DNA from 4 places in the Pseudomonas sp. MH9.3 genome. Region 1 is predicted to be linked to each of the others. Evidence: predicted binding sites of a transcription regulator. Region 1 holds the regulator's gene; each other region holds the start of a gene.
What was found. The regulator sigma-54, encoded in region 1, starts transcription at its own class of promoters, with help from an activator protein. The targets are predictions, from matches to a motif close to ANTGGCATNNANNTTGCTNT.
Positions count from the first base shown of each region.

Region 2: a site for sigma-54 is predicted at 2,316-2,335, ahead of glnA (type I glutamate--ammonia ligase). Genes of this name have one in related genera too.
Region 3: a site for sigma-54 is predicted at 1,546-1,565, ahead of RHM60_RS03625 (circularly permuted type 2 ATP-grasp protein). Genes of this name have one in related genera too.
Region 4: a site for sigma-54 is predicted at 1,283-1,302, ahead of flgB (flagellar basal body rod protein FlgB). Genes of this name have one in related genera too.

Region 1 covers NZ_CP133785.1:4,706,565-4,710,726, forward strand. The annotation lists gene rapZ (RNase adapter RapZ) at 1-571, opposite strand, end outside; gene ptsN (PTS IIA-like nitrogen regulatory protein PtsN) at 574-1,029, opposite strand; gene hpf (ribosome hibernation-promoting factor, HPF/YfiA family) at 1,039-1,344, opposite strand; gene RHM60_RS20880 (RNA polymerase factor sigma-54) at 1,421-2,914, opposite strand; gene lptB (LPS export ABC transporter ATP-binding protein) at 3,099-3,824, opposite strand; gene lptA (lipopolysaccharide transport periplasmic protein LptA) at 3,824-4,162, opposite strand, start outside.
Region 2 covers NZ_CP133785.1:4,114,087-4,118,248, reverse strand. The annotation lists gene typA (translational GTPase TypA) at 1-507, opposite strand, end outside; gene thiI (tRNA uracil 4-sulfurtransferase ThiI) at 647-2,101, opposite strand; gene glnA (type I glutamate--ammonia ligase) at 2,436-3,842, shown strand; gene RHM60_RS18285 (chorismate mutase) at 4,048-4,162, shown strand, end outside.
Region 3 covers NZ_CP133785.1:921,496-925,657, forward strand. The annotation lists gene RHM60_RS03605 (sodium:proton antiporter) at 1-206, shown strand, start outside; gene RHM60_RS03610 (hypothetical protein) at 197-361, opposite strand; gene RHM60_RS03615 (hypothetical protein) at 373-585, opposite strand; gene RHM60_RS03620 (hypothetical protein) at 671-1,216, opposite strand; gene RHM60_RS03625 (circularly permuted type 2 ATP-grasp protein) at 1,740-3,149, shown strand; gene RHM60_RS03630 (alpha-E domain-containing protein) at 3,152-4,102, shown strand.
Region 4 covers NZ_CP133785.1:2,256,147-2,260,308, reverse strand. The annotation lists gene cheR (protein-glutamate O-methyltransferase CheR) at 1-152, shown strand, start outside; gene RHM60_RS09705 (hypothetical protein) at 237-1,019, opposite strand; gene flgB (flagellar basal body rod protein FlgB) at 1,344-1,751, shown strand; gene flgC (flagellar basal body rod protein FlgC) at 1,755-2,198, shown strand; gene RHM60_RS09690 (flagellar hook assembly protein FlgD) at 2,215-2,937, shown strand; gene flgE (flagellar hook protein FlgE) at 2,969-4,162, shown strand, end outside.

The DNA.
Region 1 (4,162 bases):
GGCAGCGCACGTCGAACACCAGGTCGGCATCCACCGGCATGCCGCGTTTGAAGCCAAATGACTCGACCAGAAAGGCCGTACCGGGCTCAGGCTGATTGAGCAGACGCAGCTTGATGGCGTCGCGCAGCTGGTACAGGTTCAGGTTGGTGGTGTTGATCTTGAGGTCGGCCAGATCAATGATCGGCCCCAGCAGCGTGGTCTCGTCTTCGATGGCCTCGGCCAGCGAGCGGTTCGGGCTGCTCAGCGGGTGGCGCCGGCGGGTTTCGGAGAAACGCTTGAGCAGCGTCTCTTCGTCGGCGTCCAGGTACAGCACATCACAATGAATATGCTTGCCGCGCACTTCTTCGAGCAGTTCAGGGAACCGCGAGAGGTGGCTGGGCAGGTTGCGTGCATCAATCGAAACGGCGACCAGCGGTTGCGCCAATTCGGTATGGATAAGCGCGCGTTCGGCCAGTTCCGGCAGCAGGCCGGCGGGCAAATTATCGATGCAATAAAAACCGCTGTCTTCAAGCACATTGAGTGCGGTGCTTTTACCCGAGCCGGAGCGGCCACTGACAATGATCAGGCGCATGGTTATTGCTCGTCCAGCACAACCTGATACAACGCCTCATTGCTGCTGGCGTTGCGCAGTTTATGACGTACTTCCTTGCGGTCGAGCATGCTGGCGATCTGCCGAAGCAGTTCCAGGTGAGCATCGGTGGCCGCTTCCGGGACCAGCAAAACGAAGAGCAGGTCGACCGGAGCGCCGTCGATGGCATCGAAATCAATGGGTCTTTCCAGGTGCAGCAAGGCGCTGACCGGTGTGTCGCAGCCTTTGAGTCGGCAGTGAGGAATGGCGATGCCGTTGCCAAAACCGGTGGAGCCCAGTTTTTCACGGTCGATCAGGGCCTTGAACACGACCTGCTCATCCAGCTCGGGCACTTCCCGGCTGATCAGGTTGGCAATGTGTTCGAGGGCTTTTTTCTTACTGCCTCCCGGCGCGTTCACCAGGGAACGGCCGGGGGTCAGGATGGTTTCAAGTCGGATCATGGGGGGGAGTTAACGACCTGTACCTTGCATCAGGTGCAGATTCTTTTCCTTATGCTTTATGAGTTGGCGGTCGAGCTTGTCGTAGAGCGAGTCAATCGCCGCGTACATGTCTTCGTGTTCCGCATTGGCGACGAGCTTGGCATTCGGTACGTGCAGGGTGGCTTCGATTTTCTGCTTGAGCTTGTCGACCTCCATGATGACCTGCACATTGGTGATCTTGTCGAAATGCCCCGCAAGCTTGTTCAGCTTGCTCTCGGTGTATTCACGCAGGGGCTTGGTGACTTCCAGCTGGTGTCCACTGATGTTGACTTGCATACAGCTTCTCCTTCGTTGCCAGTGCATAAAGCGACAGGCGAAAAGCGCCTGCCACTGGAACGCTGTGGCCCGCCCGTCACATCAACCGCTTACGCTCGCTGGAAGGCGCAATCCCAAGGGATTCGCGATACTTGGCGACGGTTCGACGGGCGACCTGAATGCCTTGTGCCTCCAGTAAACCAGCGATCTTACTGTCACTCAATGGCTTTTTCTGATTTTCCGCGGCAACCAGTTTTTTGATGATTGCGCGAATCGCCGTGGACGAGCATTCGCCGCCTTCGGAGGTGCTGACGTGGCTGGAGAAAAAGTATTTCAGCTCATATATACCCCGCGGGGTATGCATGAATTTCTGTGTGGTGACCCGCGAAATCGTCGATTCGTGCATGCCCACCGCTTCCGCGATATCGTGCAGCACCAGCGGTTTCATCGCTTCGTCGCCGTACTCCAGGAAGCCGCGCTGATGCTCGACGATCTGGGTGGCCACTTTCATCAGGGTTTCGTTGCGGCTTTGCAGGCTCTTGATGAACCAGCGGGCTTCCTGCAACTGGTTGCGCATGAAGGTGTTGTCGGCACTGGTGTCGGCGCGGCGCACAAAGCCGGCGTACTGCGGGTTGACCCGCAGGCGCGGCACGGATTCCTGGTTCAACTCCACCAGCCAGCGCTCGTTGTCCTTGCGGACGATCACGTCGGGGACCACGTATTCGGCTTCGCTGGATTCGATCTGCGAGCCCGGCCTCGGGTTGAGGCTCTGCACCAGCTCGATGACCTGGCGCAGTTCATCTTCCTTGAGCTTCATGCGACGCATCAGCTGGCTATAGTCACGGCTGCCCAACAGGTCGATGTAGTCGGTAACCAGGCGCTGGGCTTCAGCGAGCCATGGCGTCCTGGCGGGCAATTGACGCAATTGCAGCAGCAGGCATTCACTGAGGTTGCGCGCACCGATACCGGCGGGCTCGAACTGCTGGATACGGTGCAGGACGGCTTCAATCTCGTCCAGCTCGATATCCAGTTCGGGGTCGAAAGCCTCCAGAATTTCGTCGAGCGTCTCGTCCAGATAGCCCTGGTTGTTGATGCAGTCGATCAGGGTGACGGCGATCAGGCGATCAGTGTCGGACATCGGCGCCAGGTTCAGCTGCCACAGCAGGTGGCTTTGCAGGCTCTCGCCGACGGAGGTGCGGGTGGTGAAGTCCCACTCGTCATCATCATTGCTGGGCAAGCTGCTCGCGCTGGTCTGGTAGACATCTTCCCAGGCGGTGTCCACGGGCAGTTCGTTGGGAATGCGTTCGTTCCAGTCGCCTTCCTCGAGGTTGTCCACCGTGGGGGCAGTTTCCTGATAGGAGGGTTCCTGCACGTCCGGGTTGGGTTTTTGCTCGATGTTGTCGGCCAGTGGGTCTGCATTATCGAAGTCGTCGCCTTCTTCCTGGCGTTCGAGCATCGGATTGGACTCCAGGGCCTCCTGGATTTCCTGTTGCAGGTCCAGGGTCGACAATTGGAGCAGGCGGATGGCCTGTTGCAGCTGCGGTGTCATCGTCAGCTGCTGGCCCATTCTCAGGACTAGCGATGGTTTCATGGCAGGGGCTTAACACCTTATTCGCCGGCGCAATGCGCCATCCACGACAGGGCGCGCGAGCGCCAAACATAAGCAAATTATATGCCTGATATCAGGTGCTTTGCCTAGAGCGCGATGACAATAAAAATACTGAAGTTTTCATTGACTCGCGCGCTCGTCGGCGAACGCCCTGATACCACCGTGTCTACAGGCGGAACTCGTGACCCAGGTACACTTCCTTGACCAGTTCGTTGGCCAGGATAGTCGCCGAATCGCCTTCGGCGATCAGTTGGCCATCGTTGACGATATAGGCGGTCTCGCAGATATCGAGGGTCTCACGGACGTTGTGGTCGGTGATCAGCACACCGATACCCTTGGCCTTGAGATGATGGATGATCTGCTTGATGTCGCCGACCGAAATCGGGTCGACGCCGGCAAACGGTTCGTCCAGCAGGATGAACTTGGGTGCCGTCGCCAGGGCGCGGGCGATTTCCACGCGGCGACGCTCACCACCGGACAGACTCATGCCGAGGTTGTCGCGAATGTGGTTGATGTGGAATTCCTGCAGCAGGCTTTCCAGCTCCTGACGGCGGCCGTCGCGGTCGAGTTCCTTGCGGGTCTCGAGGATCGCCATGATGTTGTCGGCAACCGACAGCTTGCGGAAAATCGACGCTTCCTGTGGCAGATAGCCGATACCGGCGCGTGCGCGACCGTGCATGGGCTGGTGGCTGACGTCGAGGTCGTCGATCAGCACACGCCCCTGGTCGGCCTGGACGAGGCCCACGATCATGTAGAAGCAGGTGGTCTTGCCGGCGCCGTTGGGGCCGAGCAAGCCGACGATCTGGCCGCTGTCGATCGACAGGCTGACGTCGCGCACGACCTGACGGCTTTTGTAGGCCTTGGCCAGATGCTGGGCTTTCAGGGTTGCCATTACTCGGCCTTCTTCTTCGGCTGGATAACCATGTCGATTCGCGGACGGGGTGCAGTGACCTTGGAGCCATTGGCGCGACCGGCGTTGGCGATCTGCTTCACGGTGTCATAGGTGATTTTTTCACCTTCCGTGGAGTTGCCATCGGGGCTCAGCACCTTGGCCTGGTCGATCAGCACGATGCGATTCTGCTGGGCGTGATACTGGATGGTCTTGCCGTAGCCCTTCATCGGGCCGGTATCGGCAGGGGCCTGCTTCTGCTCGAAGTAGGCCAGGTTACCCACCGACGTCACCACGTCGATGTCGCCAGCCGGGGTGCGGGTGAGGGTCACCGTGTTGCC
Region 2 (4,162 bases), 590 kb from region 1:
GTTCAGGGCCGAGGCGTAGATCACCTGGAAATCGAGCTGTTCTTCGGTGGCGCCCAGGTTGTCGAACAGGTCGAAGATCTGGTCCAGAACCCAGTCCGGACGCGCGCCTGGACGGTCAACCTTGTTGATGCACACGATCGGACGCAGGCCGGCTTCGAACGCCTTCTTGGTCACGAAACGGGTTTGCGGCATAGGGCCGTCTTGAGCGTCAACCAGCAGCAGCACGGAGTCGACCATCGACATTACGCGTTCTACTTCGCCGCCGAAGTCGGCGTGGCCCGGGGTGTCCACGATGTTGATGTGGTAGCCGTTCCAGTTGATTGCGGTGTTTTTCGCCAGGATGGTAATACCGCGCTCTTTTTCCTGGTCGTTGGAGTCCATCACGCGCTCGTCGTTGAGCTCGTTGCGCTCCAGGGTGCCGGATTGACGCAGGAGTTTGTCTACCAGGGTGGTTTTACCGTGGTCAACGTGAGCAATGATGGCGATGTTACGTAGATTTTCGATCACTTGTGTATCTCGATCAGAGGATTCGGTGTGCTGACAGGTCGTGGCAGCGATTAACAGTAGAGTCAGGCCTTGCCGTTACAGCTTGACGGCAGAGTCGGGGGGCCGGTGACGCAGGCCACAGGCAAACAGCCCCGGGCTCTTAGCTCGGTCGATAAACGCGCACATTGGCATGCCCCTCACTGAGCAAATGGTGGGCATGCAGGCGACTCATCACGCCTTTGTCGCAATACAGCAGGTACTGACGGCTGTTATCCAGTTCCTTGAAACGCGCGTTCAATGCATAGAACGGCAGCGTTTGTACGTCGATGCCGGCGATTTCCAGCGGCTCATCCTCGGCGGCATCCGGGTGACGGATATCGACGACGATCTGACCGGCCAGGGCTTCGCTGACTTCTTCGATCTGCACATCCTGGCCCAACTCGTCGATCACGCGATCGATCGGGACCAGTTTGGCGTTCTCGAGCGCACGCTCCAGAACCGCCATATCAAACTGTTGTTCTTCATACTCCACGCGGTTGCGCTTGGCGTGGGTCTTGGGGTTCACCGAGATGACCCCGCAGTATTCCGGCATATGCTTGGCGAAATCGGCGGTGCCGATTTCTTCGGCCAGGTCGATGATGTCCTGCTTGTGGCTGGCGATCAGCGGGCGCAACACCAGCTTCTCGGTCACGCAGTCGATCAGCGACAGGTTGGGCAGCGTCTGGCTGGCCACCTGGGAGATCGCTTCGCCGGTCACCAGCGCGTCGATCTGCAACTGATCGGCAATGCGGGACGCAGCGCGCAACATCATACGCTTCAAAACCACGCCCATATGACTGTTATCGACTTTAGCGAGAATTTCGCCCAGCACTTCCTCAAACGGCACGCTCACAAACAGCACGCGCTGGGAGCTGCCGTACTTCTTCCAGATAAAGTGCGCGACTTCCATCACGCCCAATTCGTGTGCACGCCCGCCCAGGTTAAAGAAGCAGAAGTGGCTCATCAGGCCGCGGCGCATGATCTGGTAGGCCGCCACCGTGGAGTCGAAACCACCGGACATGAGCACCAGGGTCTGTTCCAGGGCGCCCAGCGGGTAGCCGCCGATGCTGTTGTGCTGGCTGTGGATCACAAACAACCGTTGGTCGCGAATCTCCATGCGCACTTCAATTTGCGGCGCTTTGAGGGAGATTCCGGCCGCGCCGCACTCGCGACGCAGCTTGCTGCCGACGTATTTCTCCACATCCATGGAGCTGAACGGATGCTTGCCGGCGCGCTTGCAGCGTACCGAAAAAATCCTGCCTTCCAGCTCATCGCCAAAGTGCAGTTTGCACTTCTCGGTGATGTCATCGAAGTCGCCCAGCGGGTACTCGTCCACCTGCAGGAAATGCGCGATGCCCGGCATGCAGCTCAGGCGCTCGGTCATGTCCTTCAGGGCTTTGGCGTCGGTCAGGCGGGTTTCCAGCTCGAGGTTGTCCCACACACCGTTGACCACCACAGCCGGGTCCAGATCGCGGAGCACGGCACGGATGTTCTTGGCCAACTGACGGATGAAACGCATCCGTACCGGTCGGCTCTTGATGGTGATTTCAGGGAAGACTTTTACGATTAATTTCATGGAAACAGCGCGTGCCGGGCCTGCTGAAAAAGGGGGGCGCGGATTATAGCGGAAATCGCTCAAGGTTTAACCAGTTAATATGCACTGCACTTGACGCGCACTAAATGCGTGCATTTTCATCGGGCAACGCTACATTGCAGTGCGCATCTTTTTGCCATTTGTCGTTATGCACCTTTATAGGGTCGCATTTGGAGCACAAAACCCATGTTGGCGCACTGGCATGCAATTTGCTCTCTTGTGAGGCAGGTTGCCATGGCGGACTATCCGCGCCGGCATCACCCACATTCTAAGGGCTAACTCCACTACCCCAGCCCGAAGCCACCCGGAGGACACCATGTCGAAGTCGGTTCAACTCATCAAAGATCATGACGTTAAATGGATTGATCTGCGCTTCACGGACACAAAAGGCACTCAGCACCACGTGACCATGCCGGCTCGCGACGCGCTGGATGATGCTTTCTTCGAAGAAGGCAAAATGTTCGACGGTTCCTCCATTGCTGGCTGGAAAGGCATCGAAGCTTCCGACATGATCCTGATGCCGGACGACAGCACTGCCGTACTCGACCCGTTCACCGAAGAGCCTACCCTGATCCTGGTATGCGACGTGATCGAGCCTTCGACCATGCAAGGCTACGACCGCGACCCGCGTGCGATCGCCAAGCGTGCCGAGGAATACCTGAAGTCGACCGGTATCGGTGACACCGTATTCGTGGGCCCGGAGCCAGAGTTCTTCATCTTCGACCAAGTGAAGTTCAAGTCCGACATCTCCGGCTCCATGTTCAAAATCTACTCCGAGCAAGGCTCCTGGATGTCCGACCAGGACGTGGAAGGCGGCAACCATGGCCACCGTCCAGGCATCAAAGGCGGCTACTTCCCGGTGCCACCGTTCGACCACGACCACGAAATCCGTACCTCCATGTGCAACGCCATGGAAGACATGGGCCTGGTCATCGAAGTGCATCACCACGAAGTGGCCACTGCCGGCCAGAACGAAATCGGTGTGAAGTTCAACACCCTGGTAGCCAAGGCTGACGAAGTTCAGACCCTGAAATACTGCGTACACAACACCGCCGTTGCCTACGGCCGTACCGCGACCTTCATGCCAAAGCCTCTGTACGGCGATAACGGTTCGGGCATGCACGTTCACCTGTCCATCGCCAAAGATGGCAAGAACACCTTCGCTGGCGAAGGCTATGCCGGCCTGTCCGACACCGCCCTGTACTTCATCGGCGGCATCATCAAGCACGGCAAGGCCCTGAACGGCTTCACCAACCCGTCGACCAACTCCTACAAGCGTCTGGTCCCAGGTTTCGAAGCGCCGGTGATGCTGGCCTACTCGGCCCGTAACCGTTCGGCCTCGATCCGTATTCCTTACGTGTCCAGCCCGCGCGCTCGCCGTATCGAAGCACGTTTCCCGGATCCGGCAGCCAACCCGTACCTGGCCTTCGCTGCGCTGGTCATGGCTGGCCTGGACGGCATCCAGAACAAGATCCACCCTGGCGACGCCGCCGACAAAAACCTGTACGACCTGCCGCCTGAAGAGGCCAAGGAAATCCCGCAAGTGTGCGGCAGCCTGAAAGAGGCCCTGGAAGAGCTGGACAAGGGCCGTTCGTTCCTGACCAAAGGCGGCGTGTTCAGCGACGACTTCATCGATGCCTACATCGAGCTCAAGAGCGCTGAAGAAATCAAGGTGCGCACCTTCGTACACCCACTGGAATACGAGCTGTACTACAGCTGCTGATCCGGTAGCGCCGCCTAAGGCGGCGTGATGAAAAAAGACCTCCTTCGGAGGTCTTTTTTTTGCCTGAGCATGAAGAATGCGGGACGGGGCATACCCCGATGGCAGAGTGTCAGGCAATACCTGTATAACCTGACCCACCGCCATCGGGAGCAGGCCCCCTCCCACAAGGAGATCACCTTTGAAAGTACGTTTTTTGTTTGCCTTGATGTTTGCCAGCGCCACCGCCAGTGCCGCGCCGCCCACCCTTGAGCCGCTGCTCAACAGCATCGCCGAGCGTCTGGAGATCGCCGACCAGGTGGCCCTGAGCAAGTGGGACAGCC
Region 3 (4,162 bases), 1.9 Mb from region 1:
TGATGGGTTGGTTCGGGATTCGCGGCATCGGCAGCATCTACTACCTGTTCTACGCCCTCAACCATGGGCTGATCGGCACCAGCAGCGCCGTGGCGGTGAACCTTACCGTGTCGGTGATTGCCCTGAGCATCGTCGTGCATGGCCTGAGTACCCAGCCAATGCTGGCATGGTATGAACGACGAGCCAGGGCGAAGGGTCAGTCCTGACGCTCAGTATTGCCGACGTCTGCCGCGTCATCCAGATCGTTGAGAGGCACAGTGGCATCCTCCTTGAGCGGCGCGGTGGCATCGTCCATCAACGAGCCCGGGTCTTCGTTGCCCGGATCGTTGGGGTCGTCTTCCAGGTCGAGTTCTTTTGACATGACGTTCTCCTCTAGCCGCCCTGAGTATCGATATCGGCATCGGTTTCAGGTTTGTGCTCGGGCTCGGGTTCGAAATCCGGGCTGAACTCGTTCTCCTTTGCCTTGGGGTCGCTGGCAGCCGCTGGATCCTTGGGCGCATTGACAGCGCTGCCTGTGGCCGGCGCGCCGCCATCGATGGCCGGGTCGTTACGGTTGCTGGTTTGCGGGTCGTCGCTGGTGTTCATGGGGCACCTCTTCGCAGGTCTGAGGGAAATCTGTACTGCGTAAAACTAAGGCGCCGCGCCGACGAGCGAAGTTCCTTCCGAGTGCTCAGCGGATCGGATTGTCGACCTGGATATAGAACGCATAAATGCCCAGCACCAACCAGAACACCATGAACAGCCAGGGTGCACGCATGGAGAACAACAGCGACTTGCGATAGCCCTTGTGGGAGGACTCCATTTCGGAAAACAGCGGCGACTCATCGTAGGCCATGCCCATCACCGGTTCGCTGCGCAGCAGTTCGCTCTGTTTGTAGTGCCAGTGGTCGATGATTTCATACGCCGCGCGAATACCGGGCCAGGCATTCAGCGAACTCAAAATACCCAGCGCCACCAGGAACACCGGCACCACCAGGGTAAACAGCTTGCCCCACTCCGGATTGAGGTTGCCCATGCCGGAGACGAAGGCGATCACCAGGAATGACTGCGCGGTGAGGTAGGCATCGGTGCGGTTGGCGAGGATGGTGGTTTCGTACTGGATTTCTCGGCGGTAGAAGTCCAGCCGGTCCTTGGGCGAACCGAAGATCTTGGCGTTGTGCTCGCTGTGGTCGGTCAGGGCCGATTCCGGGGTATCGGGCGAGATGATGGTTGGCACGACGGTACTCCGCAGATTGTCGAATGCCAATTAGAAGAATCGAGCGTGGGCGAAGTTCAAGTTAGTTACGCACCATTAAAGAGCACTGCGCGAGCGATCTGAGGTGGAACGCCCTATCGTGGCGAACGGGGCACCGTGGCGAGCGGGCTTGCCCCGCGTTGGGGTGCGAAGCGCCCCCAATCGAGCAAAACGCGGTGTGCCTGATACGGCTCAGCGCCTGGCTTTGGGGCTGCTGCGCAGCCCAACGCAGGACAAGCCTGCTCGCCACAGGGAATCTGCGCTTAAAGGGCGAGCCCGCTCGCCACAAGTAATCGGCGCCTGAAGGCCATTTCGGCACATGCATTGCTTAACCCTTTCATCTGCCCGTAAACAGGAGCAAGCGTTACCCCCCGACCCAGAGCCCCCCCACCAGAAAGAAAGGACCAGGCCTGTTGGCACCCTGCGCCACGGGCTCATATAAAAAATGCGTTTTTAAAAGCGGCAGTGCCACCCATGCACCCCTGGGCACTGACAAGGTATCGGAATGGCTCGATCTTTCTTTGACGAAATGAATGACGCGAACGGCGAGTGCCGTGCGCATTACCAGGATTTCTCGCGCTGGCTGGCCAATACGCCGCCGGAACTGCTGGCCCAGCGTCGCCGCGAGGCAGATTTGCTGTTTCACCGCGCCGGCATCACGTTCACCCTGTACGGCGATGAACAGGACACCGAGCGCCTGATCCCCTTCGACATCATCCCGCGCAGCATTCCCGCCAGCGAGTGGAGCGTGATCGAGCGCGGCTGTATCCAGCGCGTCAATGCGCTGAACATGTTCCTCGCCGACATCTACCACGACCAGCGCATCATCAAGGCCGGCATCATTCCGGCGGAACAGGTGCTGGGCAACGAAGGCTATCAAAAGGCAATGGTCGGGCTAGACCTGCACCGCGGCATCTACTCGCACATCTCCGGCGTCGACCTGGTGCGCGACGGCGACGGCACCTACTACGTGCTCGAAGACAACCTGCGCACCCCCAGCGGCGTGAGCTACATGCTCGAAGACCGCAAGATGATGATGCGCCTGTTCCCCGAAGTGTTCGCCAGACAGCGCATCGCGCCGGTGGACCACTACCCCAACCTGCTGCTCAAGACCCTCAAGAGTTCCAGCCGCCTCGACAACCCGAATGTGGTGGTGCTGACCCCCGGCCGCTTCAACAGTGCGTTTTTCGAGCATGCCTTTCTGGCGCGGGAAATGGGCGTGGAACTGGTGGAAGGCGCCGACTTGTTCGTGCACGACCTCAAGGTATTCATGCGCACCACCGACGGGCCCAAGGCCGTCGACGTGATTTACCGCCGCATCGACGACGCGTTCCTCGACCCGCAGGCGTTCAACGCCGAATCCATGCTCGGCGTGCCCGGCCTGGTGGCCGCCTATTGCGCGGGCAACGTGGTGCTGGCCAACGCCATCGGTACCGGCGTGGCCGACGACAAGTCGATCTACCCCTACGTGCCGGCGATGATCAAGTTTTACCTGGACGAAGAACCGATCCTGCAGAACGTGCCGACCTTCCAGTGCCGCAAGCCTGATGAACTGTCCCACGTGCTGGCCAACCTCGGCGAGCTGGTGGTCAAGGAAACCCAGGGTTCCGGCGGCTACGGCATGCTGGTGGGCCCCGCGTCCACGACCGCCGAGATCGAGGACTTCCGCCAACGCATCAAGGCGCGCCCCCATGCCTACATCGCCCAGCCGACCCTGAGCCTGTCCACCTGCCCCACGTTCGTCGAAAACGGCATTGCGCCCCGGCATATCGACTTGCGCCCCTTTGTCCTCTCGGGCAAGGAAACCCGTCTGGTGCCCGGTGGTCTCACGCGGGTGGCGCTGCGTGAAGGCTCGCTGATCGTCAACTCGTCGCAGGGCGGCGGAACCAAGGACACCTGGGTGGTGGAGGACTGAATATGCTGAGTAGAACCGCCGCAGATCTGTACTGGATGTCACGTTACCTGGAGCGCGCCGAAAACCTGGCACGCATGCTCGAAGTCAGTTACTCGTTGTCGCTGATGCCCCAGGCCGGGCGCAGTGACGGGCTGGACGAACTGGCCATGTCGCTGCTCAGCAGCGGCACCCTGGAAAATTACCTGGAGCGCCACCAGACCCTGGACGCCGAACGCATGCTGCACTTCTTCGCCCTCGACGAAGAAAACCCGGCCAGCATCTACAACTGCCTGCGCGCCGCACGCGGCAATGCCCATGCGGTACGCGGGCGCATCACCGCCGACATGTGGGAAAACCTCAACGCCACCTGGCTGGAAATGCGCAGCATCGCCGCCGGCGGCCTCGCACGACATGGCATCAGCCACTTCTGCGACTGGGTCAAGCAGCGCTCGCACCTGTTTCGCGGCGCCACCTCGGGCACCATCATGCGCAATGACGCCTACCGCTTCATCCGCCTGGGCACCTTTGTCGAACGCGCCGACAACACCCTGCGCCTGCTGGATGCGCGCTACGAGATGTTCGGCGAAGAGTCCGAAGAAGTCAGCGACCTGTCGGCACGCGGCTACTACCAGTGGAGCGCTCTGCTGCGCGCATTGTCGTCCTTCGAGGCGTATACCGAGCTGTACCCGAATGCCCTCAACGCGCGCTCGGTGTCCGAACTGCTGCTGTTGCGCAGCGACGTTCCACGCTCGTTGCACGCCTGTATCGAGGAACTGAGCCAGATCCTCGCTGACCTGCCCGGCAGCTACGGCCGCACCGCGCAACGCCTGGCGGCGGAGTTCGAGGCGCGGCTGCGCTACACCGGCATCGACGAGATTCTGGAGGACGGCCTGCATATGCGCTTGATCGAGTTCATCGACACCGTGCGCGAACTGGCCCGATCCATCCAAAGTTCCTACCTGGAAGTGGTCTGAAAGGGAGGCTGCGCAGCGCTCTGTGGCGAGCGGGCTGTTGTGGCGAGCGGGCTTATTGTG
Region 4 (4,162 bases), 2.5 Mb from region 1:
CCGAGGTAAAGAAAGACATTCTGTTGCGCATCCACGGCACCCTCAAGCGCGGCGGCTATCTGTTCCTCGGTGCTTCGGAGGCACTCAACGGTCTGCCGGATCATTACCAGATGGTGCAATGCAGTCCCGGGATTATTTACCAGGCCAAGTGATGTTCACTTGAAAAAACGGGAGGCTCTGCAAAGGCCTCCCGTTTTTTATGCGCGCAGCAAACGAGACCCTTCAGCCAACCGTACTCAGGGCCTGAGCGTCATGCGGATATTGCTCAGGGACAGGCGATGAGCCCCCCTGGGCACCGTCTGGTTGAAAATGCCCAGCCGCACGCTGGTCGTCGCGGTGGCGGTGAATGACCCGGTTCCGGTCTGTGGTTGGGCCTGGGTAATGTTTTTTACGTCAGTGCCAATCCGGCTGCCGTTCATCGTCATGCACAAGGCCGAGCCATCGCTGACAGCAGAGCCGCCAATGACCTCGAAGCTGAAATCGTAAGTGCGCCCCGCAGTCACCGGTACTGCACGCGTGATGATGTGAGCGCTGACCGGCTGGCTGATGAGCAGGTCCACCACCACGCTGCTGTTAATAACGTGCAGTAATCCGCCCACGTAGGGCCCCTGGGGTACCCAGCCTTGAAGCGTGTTATCGCTGAAATCCCATACGGTGGCAGGAGGCGGCACGATGATGGGCAGGGGATTGATAAATACTCGCGCGGTTGGCGCAGCCGAGAGCAGCCTTGCGCGGTTGATGGACAGCAGCAGATGCACGAGGGTGCCTGCGCTGACTTCTACAAAACTTTTAGGGATCAGAAATTCGAGTTTGGGCGCGCTTTGGGCAATCTGAAAGCTCTGGTTGAACTCGCCACCACGCACAGTACTGCTCAGGGTCAGAAAGACCCTGTCGTCCTTTTCAACCGGGAAATCGGCAGTCAGTCCAGCGGAATGACCGGTAATAAGTTGGGTGTTCAGCTCCGCAGGGGTGGGTGCTGAGTTTTGCTCGTTGAATCTTGGCAGCGGGATAATCAACATTTCAAACCTCTGCGGCACACATTAAGGGGGTCGCCGAATAAGGCCTCCAGGCGACAGATACCGCAACTGTCAGAAATGACAGTCAAGACCAACGGTGGTGTCTTCCTGCCCACTCAGTGAGGGTATTGACGGGTGGCCGTCCCTGCGTAAAGCGGCAAGCGCCGTTGCCGCTTTACTGGCGCCACGCGGAAGCCGGTTGCCGCTTTTCTGGCATTGCCGCCGGACCTGTCCCCGCAAACCCTTGAATTACGGGCCTTGCGCACATTGGCATGCGCCTTGCTATGACCTTGTTACGAACAGCAGGTCAGCCTAAAGGTTTCCGCCATGAGCATCAGCTTCGATAAAGCGCTCGGTATTCACGAACAAGCCCTGGGCTTTCGCGCAAAGCGTGCCGAAGTCCTGGCCAACAACATTGCCAACGCCGATACCCCGAACTACAAGGCTCGGGACCTGGACTTCTCCGCCGTGCTCGCCGCACAGCAGGACAAGACCCAGAACGGCACCTTCGCCTTGAACATGACCAACAGCCGTCATATTGAAGCGCAAGGCCTGAGCAGTGGTGATGAGTCGTTGCTGTATCGCACGCCGATGCAGCCGTCGATCGACCAGAACACCGTCGATGCTCAGTTGGAACAGTCGAACTACGCCGAGAACTCGGTGAACTTCCAGGCCAGCTTCACCCTGCTCAACAGCAAATTCAAAGGGCTGATGTCAGCCCTGCGTGGAGAGTAAGCCATGTCCCTGTCCAGTGTTTTCAATATTGCCGGTAGCGGCATGAGCGCCCAGACCACGCGCCTCAACACCGTGGCCAGTAACATCGCCAACGCCGAGACCGTGTCTTCGAGCATTGACCAGACCTACCGCGCTCGCCACCCGGTGTTCGCCACCATGTTCCAGGGTGGGCAGAGCGGCGGCAGCGATTCGTTGTTCCAGGATCAGGGCAATGCAGGCTCCGGCGTGCAAGTGCTGGGTGTGGTCGAGGACCAGAGCAACCTCGAGGCGCGTTACGAGCCCAACCATCCTGCGGCGAACGAAAAGGGTTATGTCTACTACCCCAACGTCAACGTGGTCGAGGAAATGGCGGACATGATCTCGGCCAGTCGCTCGTTCCAGACCAACGCGGAAATGATGAACACCGCCAAAACCATGATGCAGAAGGTCCTGACCCTGGGTCAGTGATAAGGGGCGCCAACTAATGGCCATCGTTGATACGTCAAACAACTCGGCAGTCCAGGACCTTTTCAATTCCAAGGTCAAGACCGCTCAGGACAACACCAGCCTCACTGACGCCGCCGCAGGCGCGACGGGCAGCCAGGCAATGGGCAAGGATGCTTTCCTGAAACTGCTGGTAACCCAGTTGAAAAACCAGGACCCCTTGTCGCCGCAGGACAACGGTGCGTTTGTGGCCCAACTGGCACAGTTCAGCAGCCTTGAAGGCATCAACAACCTGAACGACTCGGTCAAGGCGATTTCCACCAACGTCACCTCGTCGCAGGCGCTGCAAGCGTCTTCGCTGGTGGGCCGTTCGGTGATCACCCAGACCGACAAGACGCTGGTCGATACCAGCAAGAGCATGACCGGCTCCGTGAATGTGCTGGCGTCGGTGGGCAATGTCGCGGTCAAGATCACCGACAAGGACGGCAACACCGTGCGCACCCTCGACATGGGCGCTCAAAGCGCCGGTTCCCAGAGCTTTATCTGGGACGGCAAGAACGACAAGGGTGAGGTTGCGGCTGCGGGGACTTACACGTTCACGGCCACCACCAAGAATGACGCGGGCGATTCCGTCGCCCTGGCCACCTCGCTGCCGGCAACGGTGACCAGCGTGACCCTGAGCCAGACCGGCGGCGAAATGCTGCTCAACCTGGCAGGCGGAAGCAGTATCAAGCAGTCGCAAATCCAGACCATCGGTTTATAGAGCCCGCTAACTACGGTGCAAGGAGAAATACATGTCTTTTAACATCGGCCTTAGCGGCCTCTATGCGGCCAACAAACAACTGGACGTGACCGGCAACAACATCGCCAACGTTGCGACCACGGGCTTCAAGTCGTCCCGTGCGGAGTTCGCCGACATCTACGCGGCGTCCAAGCTGGGCACCGGCCAGAACAGCATCGGCAACGGCGTGAACCTGGCGGCGGTATCCCAGCAGTTCACCCAGGGTGACGTGAACGGCAGCGGTGGCATCCTGGACATGGCGATCCAGGGCGGCGGCTTCTTCATCCAGAAGGGCAGCGACGGTGCCTTGCAATACACCCGCAGTGGCGCCTTCCGTGCCGACAAGGACGGCTACATCACCAACAACACCGGCACCTCGCGCCTGCAAGGTTATGCCGCGGATGACAACGGCAAGATCATCAAGGGCGGCCTGACCGACCTGCAACTGAACCTGTCGAACCTGCCGCCCAAAGCCTCCAGCAAAGTCGATTCGGCCAGTAACCTGAACTCCTCGGAGGTTGTGATCGACCAGGTGGCCAAGCCGTTCAACCCGAGCGACACCAGCACCTTCACCACCCAATACAGCACCACCTTGTATGACACCCAGGGCAATTCCCACGCCATGGTGCAATACATGGTCAAGTCGGATTCCAACCAGTGGAAGTCCTACACCTTGATCGACGGGCGCAACCCTGATGGCAGCGCGCCGACGGGCACCGGCGCTGTCGCACCGGTGGCCTCGACGTTGTCGTTTGATACCGCCGGCAAGCTCACCGGTATCGTGACCCCGCCGAGCACGGCGTCCAACACCACGTTGACCATTTCCAACTGGGTGCCGGGCACTGTGACCGACGGCGTGTGGAAGGCTAACGGCGCTGCTGCCAACGCCGCGGGTGTGGCCGTCAACATGGCCACGATCACGCAGTACAACTCGGCCAGCTACCGCAACCCGCCGGTCACCGACGGTTACGCGACCGGCCAGATCACGGGTCTGAAGATCGACGGCAACGGTGTGCTGTTCGCGACCTTCAGCAACCAGCAGAGCAAGGCCATCGGCCAGCTCTCCCTGGCCAGCTTCAACAACGAACAAGGTTTGCAGCCGGCGGGCAGCACCACCTGGAGAGAAACCTTCGCCTCGGGCCAGCCGGGCTACGACACCCCGCAATCGGGCACCCTGGGTTCAATCGTGTCCAACTCCCTGGAGAAC